Regions from separate parts of the Paenibacillus sp. FSL R7-0210 genome, predicted to be linked through region 3. Evidence: riboswitches for the same ligand, from Rfam matches in the RefSeq annotation. Region 3 holds a riboswitch; each other region holds the start of a gene.
What was found. A riboswitch is a leader RNA that binds a small molecule or an ion and turns the genes downstream of it on or off. The one in region 3 is predicted to bind cobalamin.
Positions count from the first base shown of each region.

Region 1: it holds a riboswitch for cobalamin, as region 3 does, so the genes downstream of both, MKY64_RS18195 (energy-coupling factor ABC transporter permease) here and MKY64_RS22595 (S-layer homology domain-containing protein) in region 3, are expected to answer to the same signal.
Region 2: it holds a riboswitch for cobalamin, as region 3 does, so the genes downstream of both, MKY64_RS24975 (anaerobic ribonucleoside triphosphate reductase) here and MKY64_RS22595 (S-layer homology domain-containing protein) in region 3, are expected to answer to the same signal.

Region 1 covers NZ_JBBPAR010000001.1:4,238,556-4,243,944, reverse strand. The annotation lists gene MKY64_RS18210 (alpha-N-arabinofuranosidase) at 1-414, shown strand, start outside; gene MKY64_RS18205 (DUF6171 family protein) at 427-705, shown strand; gene MKY64_RS18200 (ArsR/SmtB family transcription factor) at 1,464-2,396, opposite strand; cobalamin riboswitch at 2,536-2,730, shown strand; partial or broken gene MKY64_RS18195 (energy-coupling factor ABC transporter permease) at 3,016-3,781, shown strand; gene MKY64_RS18190 (energy-coupling factor ABC transporter substrate-binding protein) at 3,781-4,074, shown strand; gene MKY64_RS18185 (CbiQ family ECF transporter T component) at 4,071-4,580, shown strand; gene MKY64_RS18180 (CbiQ family ECF transporter T component) at 4,552-4,860, shown strand; gene MKY64_RS18175 (energy-coupling factor ABC transporter ATP-binding protein) at 4,873-5,389, shown strand, end outside.
Region 2 covers NZ_JBBPAR010000001.1:5,911,912-5,917,300, forward strand. The annotation lists gene MKY64_RS24965 (sugar phosphate isomerase/epimerase family protein) at 1-657, opposite strand, end outside; gene MKY64_RS24970 (MTH1187 family thiamine-binding protein) at 706-1,014, opposite strand; cobalamin riboswitch at 1,354-1,584, shown strand; gene MKY64_RS24975 (anaerobic ribonucleoside triphosphate reductase) at 1,894-3,879, shown strand; gene nrdG (anaerobic ribonucleoside-triphosphate reductase activating protein) at 3,876-4,403, shown strand; gene ssuE (NADPH-dependent FMN reductase) at 4,495-5,064, opposite strand.
Region 3 covers NZ_JBBPAR010000001.1:5,343,680-5,349,068, forward strand. The annotation lists gene MKY64_RS22595 (S-layer homology domain-containing protein) at 411-2,582, opposite strand; cobalamin riboswitch at 2,796-2,989, opposite strand; gene MKY64_RS22600 (GAP1-N2 domain-containing protein) at 4,195-5,389, opposite strand, start outside.

The DNA of each region.
Region 1 (5,389 bases), 1.1 Mb from region 3:
AAAATGCTCCTGACTCCTACTTATCATGTATTCAACATGTATAAGGTGCATCAGGATGCAGAACTGCTGGAGTTCACCGTGGACAGCCCGGTATACAGCTATGATGGCGTAGAGATTCCTGAAGTATCGGCTTCGGCTTCAGTCAATGCTGAGGGCATCATTCATGTCAGCCTGTGTAACCTGAATCACGCGTCATCGGCAGTGTTGCCGCTTGCCCTGCGCGGATTGGCTGGTCAAGCATCCGTAAGCGGAACAACGCTGGCCGGAGCTTCCATCGATGCCCACAATAGCTTTGAGCAGCCGGAAGCTGTAACACCGCAGGCATTCAGCGCCTTCAAGCTTGAAGGGGATACGCTGACTGTAGAGCTGCCACCAATGTCGGTAACGGTACTGGCCATCACTCCACAAGCCTAAGGAGAGAACTGCATGACAACCACTTCAGCCTGCAAAGGATGCCGGGAGGAGTACAAGGTCACGGAAGCACAGATTGCCCGCATTCTGGCGTCCTCCATGTTCAACCCCGGCAATACCGCTTCAGACGAGGTCTATGCCGAGCGGCTTGCGCTTTGCGGGGCTTGCCCCAAGCTGCAGGATGGCGTAACCTGTACCGCCTGCGGCTGTATCATTCCCGTCGTGGCCCGGCTGAAGGCCCGCAGCTGTCCGCTGCCGGGCGGCGGCGGCAAGTGGCAGCCGGTGGCGGAATGACGGCCCACGCCTAACGGCTAGGGGCCAGGCGAAAAGATAGGCTAGAAGCCGCTCTTGTCATAAGAGACGGATCGATCACCGATAGCCCCTCCAACCTGCACAATGCGGCGGTTGGAGGGGCTTTTTTTTGCGTTGTGGAGGTGAGGGGGAGGAAGAGGAAATGAGAGGGATAAATCCATCTAATGCGGCGTGAAAGTGGGCTGGAGGAGGAAATGAGAGGGATTTATCCCACTGATGCGGCGGAAAGTGGGCTGGGTGAGGAAATGAGATGTATAAATCCCTCTAATGCGGCAGAAAGTAGGCTGGGTGAGGAAATGAGAGGGATAAATCCCACTGATGCGGTGGAAAGTGGGCTGGAGGAGGAAATGAGAGGGATAAATCCCTCTGATGCGGCGGAAAGTGGGCTAGATGAGGAAATGAGAGGGAAAAATCCCTTTGGTGCGGTTGGAAGTGGGCTGTATGGATGTTGCGAGGGGCATAAGTGCCCCTGAATTTGCTGAAAGTGAGCGTTGAGCAGAAATGAAGAGCACTAATGCACCTGAATTTTGCTGAAAGTGAGCGTTAAGCAGAAATAAGGAGTATTAGCTCTAAAAGTAGCTGAAACGAAAACTAACCTACCTACCTACCTACCTACCTACCTACCTACCTACCTACCTACCTACCTACCTACCTACCTACCTACCTACCTACCTACCTACCTACCTACCTACCTACCTACCTACCTACCTACCTACCTTCTACACACCCTAATCTGGCTTTCATATAGGACCCGGCAAATCTGCCACGCCATCTGTATAAAACAACTCAAACACCAAATCCTCGTTGTAGTTGCCGAAGCCCTTGCCGAACAGGGTGAGGCCACCAATATGCTCGGCATCCTCCTCGACAGAGAGCCGGAAGGTCCATTGTTTGTTGCGGATGCCTACCTGATCCAGGGTGACCTCCGACAGCTTTTGCCCATCCATGAAGGTACCCGTCTGAGTAATCCGCAGCTGCTTGAGCAGGCCGTATTGATTGGTGAGTGCAGGCCACCAGGCCGGGGTGTATTTTCCCGGATTATCTCCGTAGTCACCGGGGCTGGTCCAGAAGCCGAGCGATTGTCCGTTCAGTGTGAAGGTAATATCCGACGGCCAGTTGTTGTTGACCGACGGGGCTTCGGAGGCGATCTCCATCGTGATGGCAAGCTCCTCCGGCTGCTGGCTCGACAGCAGGAAATTCGGGATTTTATACTCCACGAACCCCTTTCCGAACCAGAGAATCCCGGCGTTCACCCGCTCCTGGTCCCAGAAATAACGGGGATCGTCAAAGTGCCCGATGACCCTCTCTGTCGTAGACAGTCCGCAGGTAGGCTCGATCTGGAAGTCGGAATAATGCCCCACAGGGATGTCCTTGCGGTACCCTCTGCGCGGAGTCCGGGCCTGTCCCGGAAAAACTATCTCAGCCCCGTCGGCGGCCAGTGTACAGATCTTCTGCAGACCGCTTTTACCGGGAGCCATATGGCTGCGGATCAGCCCGGCGGCTTCGAGCTTGCGCACATGCATGGTCATAATCGCACTGCTGAGCTTGAGGGCTGCGGCCAGCTCCTTCACGTTCATGGGCTTATCGGACAGCAGCCGCAGCATATGCAGGCGCACGGTACTGGACAGGGCCTCGTACACGGGCAAAGATTGTTCGGTTAGATCAAGTTTCATCGGATGCCTCCACGTTCAGGTTATATAGTTAATAATTATATTACTCAAATAAAATTTCTACAAGCCATGATTGGCTGCAGGCGAGCTTTTCCAATTTATATCACAGACAGGCCAATCTCTGTCCGCTATGATGTGAGATGAATTAGCAATGAAACAAGGTGCTCTTGCCGGAAGCGGCAAGGGATAACAGGGAATCGGGTGCAACTCCCGAGCGGTCCCGCCACTGTATGGAAGAGCTGCACTTCATGAGGTCACTCGGGAAGCCCCCGGGGAAGACGAAGTCTGCAGCGCCTGTATTCCAAGCCAGGAGACCTACCTTGTCTACGCACACCACGACTCTACGCGGATAGGAGCGGTGTACGGATAGGTTAATGAGAAGAGGCGTTCTGCCCTGATGGACCGGAGAAAGCTTGGTGCTTCAAGATGATCCCCGGTTATAGCTGCTGGATACAAGGATACGGCCCATAGTGATGGGACGGTGAAAAGCACCTTGTTCCGCTTCGCCACGGGTTGCGCGCTCTATCGAACTTGCCTGCGTACATACACTCCCACCCTATAGGGTGGGTTTTTTGGGCTTTATGATCTGTAATGGGAAATCAACAAACATGGAGGGTGACAAATGAAAAAGCACAGATGGTGGAGCTTTGCGGCACTGGTTGCCGGATTTATGGTGTACTTTATGCTGAACGAACCGGGGACGGCCCGGGCGATGCACATTATGGAAGGATTCCTGCCGGTTGGCTGGGCGGTGTTCTGGTGGGCGGCGTTTATCCCGTTCTTTGTCCTTGGAATCTTCAAGCTGAGAGCCATGACCCGGGAGAATCCGGAGCCTGAAGCTGCTGCTGGGTCTGGCCGGGGCGTTTACCTTCGTACTGTCTGCGCTCAAAATGCCTTCCGTGACCGGAAGCAGCTCCCACCCCACCGGTACCGGACTAGGTGCGGTAATGCTGGGGCCGCTGCCCATGAGCGTAATCGGCTCGATTGTCCTGCTGTTTCAGGCGCTGCTGCTGGCGCACGGCGGTATCACTACGCTTGGAGCCAATGCGTTCTCGATGGCGGTGGCGGGTCCTTTTGCCGGATATGCAGTGTATAAACTGATGATGAAAATGCCGGACCGCGAGAAGCTGGCCTTGTTCTGTGCGGCTGCGGTGGCTGATCTGAGTACGTACGTAGTGACTTCCTTCCAACTGGCGGTGGCTTTTCCGGCGGCGGAAGGCGGCGTTCTGGCATCTTTTCTCAAATTCGGGGGCATCTTTGCCGTGACGCAAATCCCGCTGGCCATCAGTGAAGGGCTGTTGACGGTGCTGCTGTGGAACTGGCTGAAATCGTATAGCCCGAATGAATTGTCGCTGCTGAAACGCAAGGTGAACGGAGGAAGAGCCTAATGAGCAATAAATGGAAAAATGGATTGATGCTGCTGGTTGTTATTCTGCTGGTCATTCTGCCGCTGCTGCTGGTCAATGGGGAATTCGGTGGGGCCGATGATGCGGCTGAAGGTGTGATTACCGAAATGAATCCTGACTATAAGCCGTGGTTCAAGCCGCTGACCGAGCTGCCGGGTGAGACGGAGAGTATGCTGTTTGCATTGCAGGCCGCGATTGGTGCCGGTGTGATCGGTTATACCCTGGGGCTGCTCAAGGGCAAGCAAGGCGGGACGAAGCAGCATAGCAGCAAGTGATCCGGCGGATTGACGTTCTCTCCTACAATAATGCTCTGCGCCAGTTGTCCCCGATGTGGAAAAGCTCGTTCGCAGCCCTGATGTTCCTGCTATCTTACACCGTACATCCGGTACTACAGGCTGCAATCACCCTATGGATGATGTCCTGGTGTGTAGTGCAGGCCCGTATTCCCTTCCGTGCTTATGGCATGCTGTTCGGCACAGCGCTGCTGTTCTATGCCCTTAGCGTACCGGCGCTGCTCGTGGAATTCGGGCATCCGGCAGCGGGAGAGGCAGGAATATTCCCGCTTCCGGGACTGAACCTGCCGGTATATGTTACAGCGGCCGGGCTTCAGCGGGCAGGGGAGCTGCTGGCCAGAATCTCTGCCTGCATGAGCTGTTTCTTCTTCCTGATGTTCACGACTCCGTTCAGTGAGCTTTTGCAGGTGCTGCGCAGGCTGCGGATGCCGCAGATTGTCCTGGAGCCTGATGCTGATTATGTACCGCTTCTTATTCCTGCTGAGTGATGCAGCGCATGGTCTGCTGCTGGCCCGCCGGCTGCGCGGAGGCCGTCGGGGCTACAAGGCCAGAATGCGGGAGACTGCGGCTATGGCAGGAGCGCTGTTCGGCAACACGATGCACCGGTATTACGGATTATCGCAGGGGCTGCTGGCCCGCGGATTCACAGATGAGATTATTCTCCCGCCTTATACGGCGCATCCTGTGCCGCGGCGCTATACAATCCAGGCTTATGCCGGGATTGCGCTACTGCTGCTGGCTGAGGCGTACTTTATCACTAACACATGAAAGGAGTCACCCATGGATCAGGAATCTAGCTTGGCTTGTGACGGAGTGGTGTTCCATTACCCGGATACGAAGGAGCCTGCACTGCATGGCCTGACGTTCTCCATCCCCGCAGGCAGCAAGACGGCGGTGCTCGGTCATAACGGTTCGGGCAAATCCACGCTGTTCCTGCATGCCGTCGGCATTCTGCGCCCGCAGCAGGGGACGGTTGTGCAAGGAGGGAAGGCGTTATCCTACTCCAAAAAAGAGCTGGCCGCTCTGCGGCGGAAAGTGGGCCTGGTCTTCCAGGACCCCGAGCAGCAGCTGATCCTCAGCACTCCGCTGGAGGATGTGTCGTTCGGGCTGCGCGGCAGCGGCATGGCTGAACCGGCTATCGCTGCGCGCTGCCGGGAGGTCATGGAGCTGCTGAATCTAACCGGTCTGGGCGATAAACCGATTCACCAGCTTAGTCTGGGCCAGAAGAAACGCACGGCACTCGCCGGTGTACTGGCTATGGAGCCGGAGCTGATTCTATTGGATGAGCCGACCTCGT
Region 2 (5,389 bases), 570 kb from region 3:
CTCGAAGACGCTCCGGAAATCAACCTCTCCCTTTCCGAGATCGGTCTCCTCATTGTCTGCTCCGAAGTCCTTCATGTGAACCAGCGGAACACGGCCGGCGTACCGTGACACATAATCAACGGGCCGGGCTCCCCCCCTGTATACCCATCCCAGATCAAACTCAGCCAGCATATGCTCGGCAGGAATCTGCTCCAGCCAGATATCGATGACCGCCTTGCCGTCAACCTCTTTGAATTCATAATCATGGTTGTGGTAGCCGTACTGCATCCCCGCCGCCCGGACCATCGCGGAAGCCTTCTCCAGGAATGGAATGATTCTCGTTACATCCTCTATGGAAGGGTTCGGCGGAAGCGGTGCCGACGGGGTGATCATATATTGCAGTCCGAGCTCTACACCGTATTCAATCTCTTTGGCTAATGCCTGTTCCATCTTATCCAGACTGCTGAAGTCCAGGCCTACATGCGCCGAAGGAGCCGCCAGGCCAAGTTCATCCAGCTTACGGCGCAGTTCCCCTGCAGATACACCGAAATAACCGGCGAATTCCACTGCCTGGTACCCCATCTCTGCCACCTTGGCCAGTGTGCCGAGGAAATCGCGTTCCGTCTGGTCACGCAGTGTATACATTTGAATTCCGATCTGCTGAGCTGCTTCTGCCATGAATAATCCGCTCCTTATTATCATTTCTGATTAGATACTGTATTCCCGCTACTCTCCCTGTAGCTTGCGCTCCACGGATTCCAGCTTGCTGCGACTGGTCGAGATCTTGTCGCGCCGGTCATCGATCTTGAGCGAGGTTGAGACTCTCTGCGCCCCGGCGGTGAACGGCGACTCGTGCAGCGCTTCTACCGCAGCCAGAATCCGCGCTACCGGCCCCTCAATAATCGTACCCATAGAAGTTAGCTCGTAGGTAATGCCCTCCACCGTCTCCAGCACGCGCTGCATCTCGGCCACATAGCTGCTGAGACTGGTGCTGCCTGTCCCAATCGGAATAACGGTCACTTCGCCAATTGCCATTGTGAACTGCCTCCTAATGATCTGATGTGCCTGCCTCTAACTTATCCTCTTATTGTAACGCTTCGCCAGGCTTGCTACAAATCACCTGCACCCTCTCTATTCTATTAATATCCGTCAAAATGATTACCAGGATTAGACGCACTCTATTTATGGATTCTTTGTGGCGTATTTTCGGAGATTTTATGAAAAATTCACGGCAGATTCATAGGAAAGTTGTGGATTACCTGTGGACTAACTGTGGATCAGCTGTGAGTAAAAGCGCCGAACCCGCTCCCCGTGCGGGATTGCAAAAAAACATTTACAAACACAATATATTGCGGTAGCTTTAATAGATAACAACAAAATATAGTAGAAACGGGTGTTTCACCCCTTGTAATAGAGGTGCGACTTAATAGGGAAGCGCGGTGCAAAACCGCTGCGGTCCCGCCACTGTAACCGGATGCTCCCAGGGTGCGATGCCCAGGGCCGCATTCTCCGGCTAATTGCCACTAAGGGGCGGAATAAGCCCCCCGGGAAGGCGCCGGAGGAGTTGCCGGAAGCCAGGAGACCTGCCTGTTTCGGTGGCACCGCTTAGACTCCTGCGAGGAACAGGGAAGGTGTCCGTATGCGGCCTGCAATAGCAGAGTTAGCCTTCCGTCAATCGGGCCAGAGGCTGCCGATACCTGAGGACGATCGCGGATTATTTTCAGGTATCGGCTCTGCGGAATATACAAGAACGGGCGTAAGCTATTTGCCCCTTGTCTGCTCGTATATTCCACCCAGACCACAGGCAAATTTCCGCTTCCCGGATCTTTGCATCATGCATTCGGGCATTTCCGGCCTTCCCGGCCGGAGGTGCTTTTTTAACGCTTACAATACCCGAGAGGAGAGAGTTATATAATGACGCTGCTGGAGAAACGTTATAACGAAGGACAAGCTGCACAGGAGGATCTTTTGGAAGAGGTCATTCATCTGGGACGGGATATTATCGACAGCCGGGATCTGGATCTGCTGCGCGAGAACGCCAACCTGAACGGGGAGAGCTTCTCCGGCAAAATGAGCAAATTCGGCAGTGAATACTCCAAATGGTATGCCCGCAACTTCACCATGCCGCCGCAGCTGGTACAGGCTACCCTGGATAATGTCGTCTATGTGCATGACCTGGATCAATACGCCATCGGAACCACCAACTGCATCTTCATCCCGTTCGAACGGCTTCTCCGTGAAGGCTTCAACACCGGCAACGGCAGCGTACGGCCTCCCAACTCGATTATGACGGCGATGTCGCTGGTGGCGATTATTTTCCAGTCGCAGCAGAATGCGCAGTACGGCGGTGTGTCCGCCAACAAGCTGGATTATGATCTGGCTCCTTATGTGACCAAGTCCTTCTCCAAGCTCTTCCGCAAAGGTCTGGAGTATTTCGAGGAGAATGCAGAGGTTTCAGAACTTGGGGAGATTACGATGAGCCGCAGCGATCTGGCTGAGCAGTATCCGCGCGCCTTCCGTTTTGCCCTGAAGGAGACGCAGAGCGAGACCCTGCAGGCCGCAGAGAGTATGGTACATAACCTGAATACGATGTCCAGCCGCTCCGGCGGCCAGATTCCTTTTACCAGCATCAACTACGGGACCTGCACCTCCCCGGAGGGCCAGCTTGTGATCAGCTCACTGCTGACGGCTACGATGAACGGACTGGGCAGCGGGGAGACGCCGGTGTTCCCGATTCAGATCTTCAAATGCAAGCAAGGCATCAACCAGCAACCGGGTGACCCTAACTATGAGCTGTTCCTGAAGGCAGCGGAGTGCTCGGCGCGCAGATTGTATCCGAACTTCGCCAACCTGGACGCTCCGCTGAACATGCAATATTATGATCCGGCTGACCCGGATACCGAGTTCGCTACGATGGGCTGCCGGACCCGTGTGCTCGGCGACCGCTTCGGACGCAACCATTGCTCCGGCAAAGGCAACTTGTCCTTCAATACGCTCAACCTGGTGCGTCTTGGACTGGCCCACGGCACGATAACCGGCCGCCGCCTGGCTGCTGATGAAGAAGGGTTCTTCGACGACCTGAATCACTATATGGATATTGCGCTGGACGGTCTGCTGCACCGCTTCCGTATCCAGGCTTCCCAGAAGGCCAAAGCCTCCGATTTCATGATGCGTGAAGGCGTCTGGGAGGGCGGCGAGCAGCTTGCCCCTGATGACAGTGCAGGCGAACTGCTGAAGCACGGCAGCCTGTCGCTGGGCTTCATCGGGATGGCCGAATGCATGAAAGCCATGTACGGCAAGCATCACGGCGAAGATATGGAGATTCACGCCAAGGCTGTAGCCATTGTCCGCCACATGCGTGAATATTGCGACCGCAAGAGCGAGGAGCTTAACCTCAACATCACCTTGTTCGCAACACCGGCCGAAGGTCTCTCCGGTAAGTTCACCAAGATCGACCGCAAGGTGCTCGGTTCTATCCCTGGGGTAACCGACCGTGAATACTATACGAACTCGTTCCACATTCCGGTCTACCATGAACTTAGCGCAGCCAAGAAGATCAGCCTGGAAGCCCCGTTCCATGAATATTGCAACGCCGGAGCGATCTCCTATGTCGAGCTGAACGGCAATGCCCGGAGCAATCCTGCAGCGTTCGTCAAAATCATCAAATATGCGCTGGAGCAGGACATCAGCTACTTCAGCATCAACCATCCGATTGACCGCTGCTCCGGCTGCGGCTATGAAGGGGTCATCGGCACGAATTGCCCGACCTGCAATGCCCATGAGGATACCACCCATATCCGCCGTCTGCGCCGGGTTACCGGGTATCTGACCGGTGACTATCAGACCCGTTTCAATGCGGCCAAGCAAGCCGAAGTCCGGGACCGTGTTAAGCATCTATGAACATCTGCGGATATTATCCGGAGTCGATCAATGAAGGGGAAGGCCTGCGGGCCGTCCTCTTCGTCAGCGGCTGCCGCCACCGCTGCCCGGGCTGCTTCAACCCGAAGACCTGGAACTTTAACTACGGGGAGGCCTTTACCCCGGAGCGCCGGCGGGAGATTATAGAGGAGATTGCAGGCAATCCGCTGCTGGACGGCTTGACGCTGGCGGGCGGGGACCCTTTTTTCTCGGCTGAGGAGGCTGCAGACTTCATACACGAGCTGCGCGCCGAGCTGCCGGCCTTCCCGGTCTGGATCTATACCGGCTATACGTACGAGGAGCTTACGGCTTCCCCGGGCTCTGCGGAATGGAAGCTGCTGGCCTTGTGCCAGGTCGTGATCGACGGACGGTTCGTCGAAGAGCTCAAAGACCTTACCCTCTCCTACCGGGGAAGCAGCAACCAGCGGATCATTGATATTCCGGCGAGTCTGGCGGGAGATAGGGTTGTTCTGTGGGAGCCGGAGCTGAGCTTTCAAGGAGTATAACTCCTAAATAGACAAAGGCACTAAACTCCCGCATCCGGGTGGTTTAGTGCCTTTTGATTGTACCGGGGATGATCGGACCGGCAGCGTAACCTTATTCCGCGGCTCCTGTCTGTCCTGCCTTGCGCCCCACCTTATGCTCCGTCTCCTCCGCCAGCTCTTCCAGCACGCTGTTCAGGCGTAAACGCAGCTCTTCAGCCAGCTCAACTACGCCCTGGTCGTTACGAACCGCCTGGGAGTCTACGGCGTAGACGCCGCCAAGAATGTAGCGGGCGCCAAGCACGGACAGTACCGGCTTCAGTGCATAGTCGATCGCCAGCAGATGTGCAAGACTTCCGCCCATGAAGAGCGGCAGGACGATTTTGCCGGCCAGCCCTTTTTGCGGCACCAGATCCAGGAAGGTCTTCAGTACTCCCGTGTAAGAAGCCTTATATACCGGACTGACTACGATTACCGCATCAGCTTCCGCTACGAGCCCATTCGCCTTGACAATGGCCTCGCTCTCGAATTTGGTATGGATCAGATCCTCCGCAGGCAGCTCCGCCACATTGATCCGCTCCACTTCATACCCGCGCTCCCGCAGGGCATTCTCTGCATACTCAATCACGGCATTGATCCGTGAGACCAGCGAGGGTGTTCCGTTAATTACGACTATTTTGGCCATTTCCGCACCTCTTCCGTCCGCATAATAGGATAAACCGGGCTGCTTCGCCGGGCATCAATACTTTAAATTAGTAATAATCCTAGCAGAGTACAAGGAATATTGTCAAACCCCTCTTATGCTTGCAAACTGCTGCCGCTCTGGTTATAATAAACGGCAAACCTATATCCCGACCAGGCCAACGACCGGCATCCAACCGCGAGGCGTCTGCGACCGGAGCAGCTTCCTGTTCCCTAAGTTTACCGGGTTTCGCCCGTTACCGCGAAGACCAAAGAGGGCCTGATTCCGCGCTGCTTAGCTGCTATACGCGAATGAGGTCAACCTGGGT
Region 3 (5,389 bases):
AGCCTGTTCCCCGTTCCTTCATACACCTTATGCTTACTTTTCAAGACATATCCGAACTAATTCCAAGCAAAATCGCCTGTCTAATGGGCCTGCAACGCTTCAACAACCCTATACGCCTCAACTACTCATCGGCACGGGGGCGTTAGTTAGATTTTCTACACTTAATTATTCTTGTTACGCACCTGTATAGAAATTAGTTGGATTTCAGGCATCTAATTCTGCCCACAACCCATCATACGGGAGCTTCGGGCGTGAATAAGTGTTGTTTTTCCAACTAACTCCCGCTTTGCAGCAAATCCTGCCAAATTAGATGTCATTTATCCACTTATTGTCCGCCCCAGCGTACAGCACCCATCCTGCAGCGGAATGGAAATTTCAACTAAACTATACCATCCCCTACTCTTACTCAACTATGGCAATCTAACCGCTACAGCAGCAGCCATCTCACGGGTTACCACAGCAGTAGGCTCGAATGCGCCGCCGGTACCGCTCATATATCCAAGTCCCGTCACCGTACGGACAGCGGACAATGCATAGTCGCTAATCTTATCTTCATCGCTGAATTTACCAGCCCCTGCTCCTGCTCCGGCTGATGTAGCATCCAGCTTAAAAGCTCTAACCATCATCACAGCCATATCCTGGCGCGTAACCAGCCCGTCCGGGTTGAACGTTTTGGCGCTTACGCCGCTGATGATTCCTAGCTCCTTCGCCCGGTTCACTGTTCCATAATACCATGTACCGGCCTTAACATCACTGAAGGCCCCAGCAGAAGACGCCGCAGACGGCTCGTTCCCGGTTAACCGCAGCAGCAGCGCTGCAAATTCAGCACGGGTAATATTCTTTTTCGGTGCAAACAGCAGGCTGTTCTCACTCACACCGTTCATCAGCTTGCGGTCATACGCCGTGTATACCGACTCCAGCGCCCAAGGCGAGATCGACTTCACATCACCAAAAGCCGGACGGTCCGCCGCCGCAGAAGCCACCGTTACCGGGACCGTATGACGCACGATGGCCGGGGTTTTATCCTTCAGATATCCCGTAACCGTCAGGGTATATTTATTTGCTGGCAGTCCTCCGGCCACAACAGCCACGCCCGCAGCATCTGTAACTGCTGTTTTGCCGCCGATGGTTACCTGTACGCCTGCTGCCGGTGAGGTTACCGGATCGGAGGTGAAGGTCGCCTCATTCCAGACCCATTGCTTCTGGGTTACCTGCACCTTCAGATCTTGTCCAGGCTGCGGCTGTCCGGGAGTCACGGTTACGGCATCAACCACCTGCGTGTTGTCCCCGCCATAATAGATCACAACGCGGTCATTCTCCTCCAGCGCGAAGTCGCCCATCCCTACACTTGGATAGATCCATGCTCCGCCGCGTGCGACTACATACATCCAGCCATCATATCCGCCAAAAGTACCCGCAATCACGCCGCCGATCCCCGTCACATAATTGCCTGCTTCATTGACCAGAGCCAGGCGCTTGGCTGCTGCTGTCTTATCCAGTGCCGTAAGCACATTTCCGGCGTATACGCTGCCCTCAGCCAATGTTCCATTCGGACCTTCAACTGTAACCGAGACACTTACCTGAGGATTCTTCACTGGTGTGCCGCTAAAATCAAAGAGCTTACCGCCTGTTCCAAACAGCTTGTACGCTACCAAAGCCTCCAGTGCCTGCTCTGTAGAGAGCGGATTGGAGCTGCCGCCCGCAGTGTGGGCGAACCCGCCGCCTGTAGCGCTGAAGCTCAGCAGCTTGCTGACCAGATTGATTTGGCCTTTGGTATACTCTGCTCCCGCCGGATCAATGCCGAAGGCAGACAGACCGATGATGGCCTGAGCTACACTCTCGCTGCTGTCGCCATATCCTCCGTTCTTATCCTGTGCCTTAGCCAGCCAGGCTGCCGCCCGCTGACCGGCAGCATTCACTGCCGCTTCCTGCTTATGTCCAGCCAGTGCGTTCAGCACCATCGCTGTCATATCCGGATCACTCGCACCCGTGGTCAGAGTAAAGCCTCCGTCCGGGTTCTGCTTCGCCAGAATCTCTGCCAGCAGCTTAGACTGTGTCCATTTCGCATTTGCCGGGATTGTATAGCTGCCGGAATCCAGAGCGAGCAGTGCATAGACCGGATTATTCAGCGTCTGGCCGGTAATTGCATCGTGATTGTAGAGCTTCTCAATCAGGTTATAGCCTGCCACATTCGCCGGGTCGCCGCCAAGTGCCTTAACGGCGAGCGTGATCCGGGCATAGTCCGTAGCTCTGGCAAAAACACCCTTAGCCTCAGCCACCTTGCCTTCAAGCGCCTTCAGATAGCTGGCAGGAACCTTGTAGCCTGCTTGCGCAAGGCCAATCGCCTGCCAGTCCGACTGGACTCCGTTCTTCAGCATGAACTCCGCAGTGGCATAGACCGCAGCAGTTACGCTGGCTGCCTCACTTGCGGGCAGAGCGGATACCGCGGGTGCGGAAGTCCCGCCTGCCTGTGCAGCAGCAGCTTGTCCTGCCGGGGCTACGGCTGCTCCCAGCAGTGCGAACAGCATAATGACAGCAAGTCCCAGCCGTGTGAACCTGGATGATAGAGAATGGTTCTTCATAACTAACCTCTTTCCTGAAATAGAATGGATGAATCCTGCTTCCTCCGCAGATAGAGCGGCAACCTAAAGACCGCCCTGTGCAGGGCGGCCGGGGAAGAATACAATACAGGGCGGCTGAAGGAGCCGATTACTCTCCCACACTACATACAATACAGCATATACAGCCCTCGCCAATATCAGCATCTGCTTTCACATTCTTACCCCCGAAGAATAGAAACAACAACGAAAAAGGCAGGTCTCCTGGCTCATACTTCACCGCTTCCCCCGCCTTCCCATCCCGTTAGCAGGACAGTGGCTCCTCAGGAGTTGCTCCGTATTTACAGTGGCGGGACCGCGCCGGACTTGCACCGGGCTTCCCTTTTAAGCAGATTCCTCTATTAGACATAGCCCTGCCAGCATCTGCTAGCGACAGCGCACGGCCTCTGAGGCAATCTGCACCTTTTCCCAAAGCTTATTAAATTTTAATATTCTGAAACAATCATATCTACTATTCCCCTGTATGTCTATAGACAAGCTATTTCTATTCCATCCACTCGAGTCCCGCTCATTCTGCACAAAAATCCTGAACAGCACATGCCCGCTTCCCCGGCACATCGTACTATTCAGGACTATGGAGTGACTCTTCTGCTGTTAATTAAGGCGTTGGCGGTACTAGCGGAGACAGCGGCAGCAGGCGATTGTATTATGTACATTAGAATTCGTGTAAAAGCGGCCGATAACGCATTCTGCTGCATTTTATACAATCGATTGTGGCAAATAACCCTCCGCCGGGCCAAATTCCCAAAATCTAATGTACCGAATACAACAGAACACCATATTAGGCTCGATATGCCTCATTCTAGTGTACAAAGTGCAATCGAGCAGCTTCATTCGGACACTAACACACTTAACTAATTACTTTATGCTCGTATCAGCCTGCCGAAGCGCAAATCATTGTACTACATAAAGTAGTATGCACCAGGCTCTGACCAGCCCACCATGCCGCGCTGTATGCGCCCACAGCAGATCAGCTACCGCAAGTCGATCATCAGGTCCTAACTAATCAGCATTCATTTAATCCCCTAGCTTGCTGGGGAGCTGCCGTACCCCGACTAACTAAGGTACTGTTCTAGCTCCAAACGTTATGCTTAAATGCAATCTGTACAACTAAATCGTCTGATTTACTGACAAATGTACTTTTAGCTGTATTTCGTGCATCTAAAATGCTTCCGTATCCGCTTTTTGGCCCATTCGGGCAAATTTAGTTGTATAGAATACAGTTAGGAGAGGTGTGCCTTCCTTTTTACTGTTTTTAGTTGTATAGAGTACACCTATCACTGTAAGCAATGCTACTCAGTACCATCACTTGGTATCGAGTCAAAACCATCAGTTAGTTGTATAAGTCGGCTGAGTGACTAAGGAGCGTTACTAGATAGCGTTAGTTAAAAGCGACACTCGGTAGCGTCAGTCAGTTGAGTGAGTCGGTAGCATTAGTCGATTGTGTTGGTCGATTGCATCAGTCGGTAGCATTAGTCGATTGTGTTGGTCGGTAGCGGCAATCAATTGCGGCAGTCGATTGCATTATCCGATCGCGTTAGTTAAAAGCTTACGCAGCCTGCTTGTTGCCGCTGTGTTATTCCGCGTCCGTGTCCGCTTCCGGGCTTGCGGAAGCGGACGGCTCCGCACTAGGCGCGGCTGTAGCTGTGGCCTCCGGGGCGCTGCCCGGATCTGCCGCCAGCTTCAGCGAGTATCTTCCGGCGGTGATCATATCACCTGCTGCCAGCTTCGCGCCTGCTGATAGCTCCACCGTCACCTCGTAGACGCGTGACGGAGGAGTCCCCGCCGCCGCTGGAGAGGCGGCAGCTCCACTATCCGCGCCGCTGTCTACTCCGGCGCCTGCCTCACCCTTCGCATCGCCGTCTACTCCGGCTCCTGCCTCACCCTTCGCATCGCTGTCTACTCCGGCTCCTGCCTCACCCTTCGCATCGCCTTCTACTCCGGCGCCTGCCTCACCCTTCGCACCGCCGTCTACTCCAGCGCCTGCCTCACCCTTCGCACCGCCGTCTACTCCGGCGCCTGCTTCACCCTTCGCACCGCCGTCCACTCCGGCGCCTGTCTCACCCTTCGCATCGCCGTCCACTCCGGCACCTGCTTCACTCTTCGCATCGCCATCCACTCCGGCGCCTGCTTCACCCTGGCAACTGCTAACCGTTGCCTTAACCTCGTAGTCCGTAACGCCGCTGGCGGACTCCACGCCGATCCGCTCCGGCTTGAAGGCGGAGCATTCCGCAGCATCAGTGAAGCTGAACAACAGCTTAACGCCGTTATTCTTACCCGCTTCTCCGCTTCCCTCATCACCGCTACTATTCCCGTCAGTCCCCGCGTCACCGCCGACAAGCCGGACAGAGACCGGGGCCGCTACAGCGGCTTGTCCGGTCACTGCCGGAAGCGGGCTGGGGCTGGCCACCGGCGCAGCTGTATCCTTGCCGCGTCCCCCTAGCTGGCTCAGCAGGATAACCGCCGCAATCAGAATGATCCCGAGGATGCTCCCTGAGATCAGGATTTGAAATCGGCTGCGGCTGACCCACCGCGCCAGCGGCGAAGCCAGCTGGGCGCGGGCTTCATTGTAGACAGTCTGCATAGCAGGCGTTGCTGTGTCGAGATGGTTTTTGCGGAATTCCCGGTTCTTGAACGCCTCGCGGTCGCTCTCCAGGAAGTATCTCAGCACGGCCCGCTTGTAATTCGGCCACAGCTTCTTGCCAGAGCTTGCGAACAGCCAGCTATGCTGTGACCAGTCCAGGAACCGGTACACCGTCTCCTTATCATTG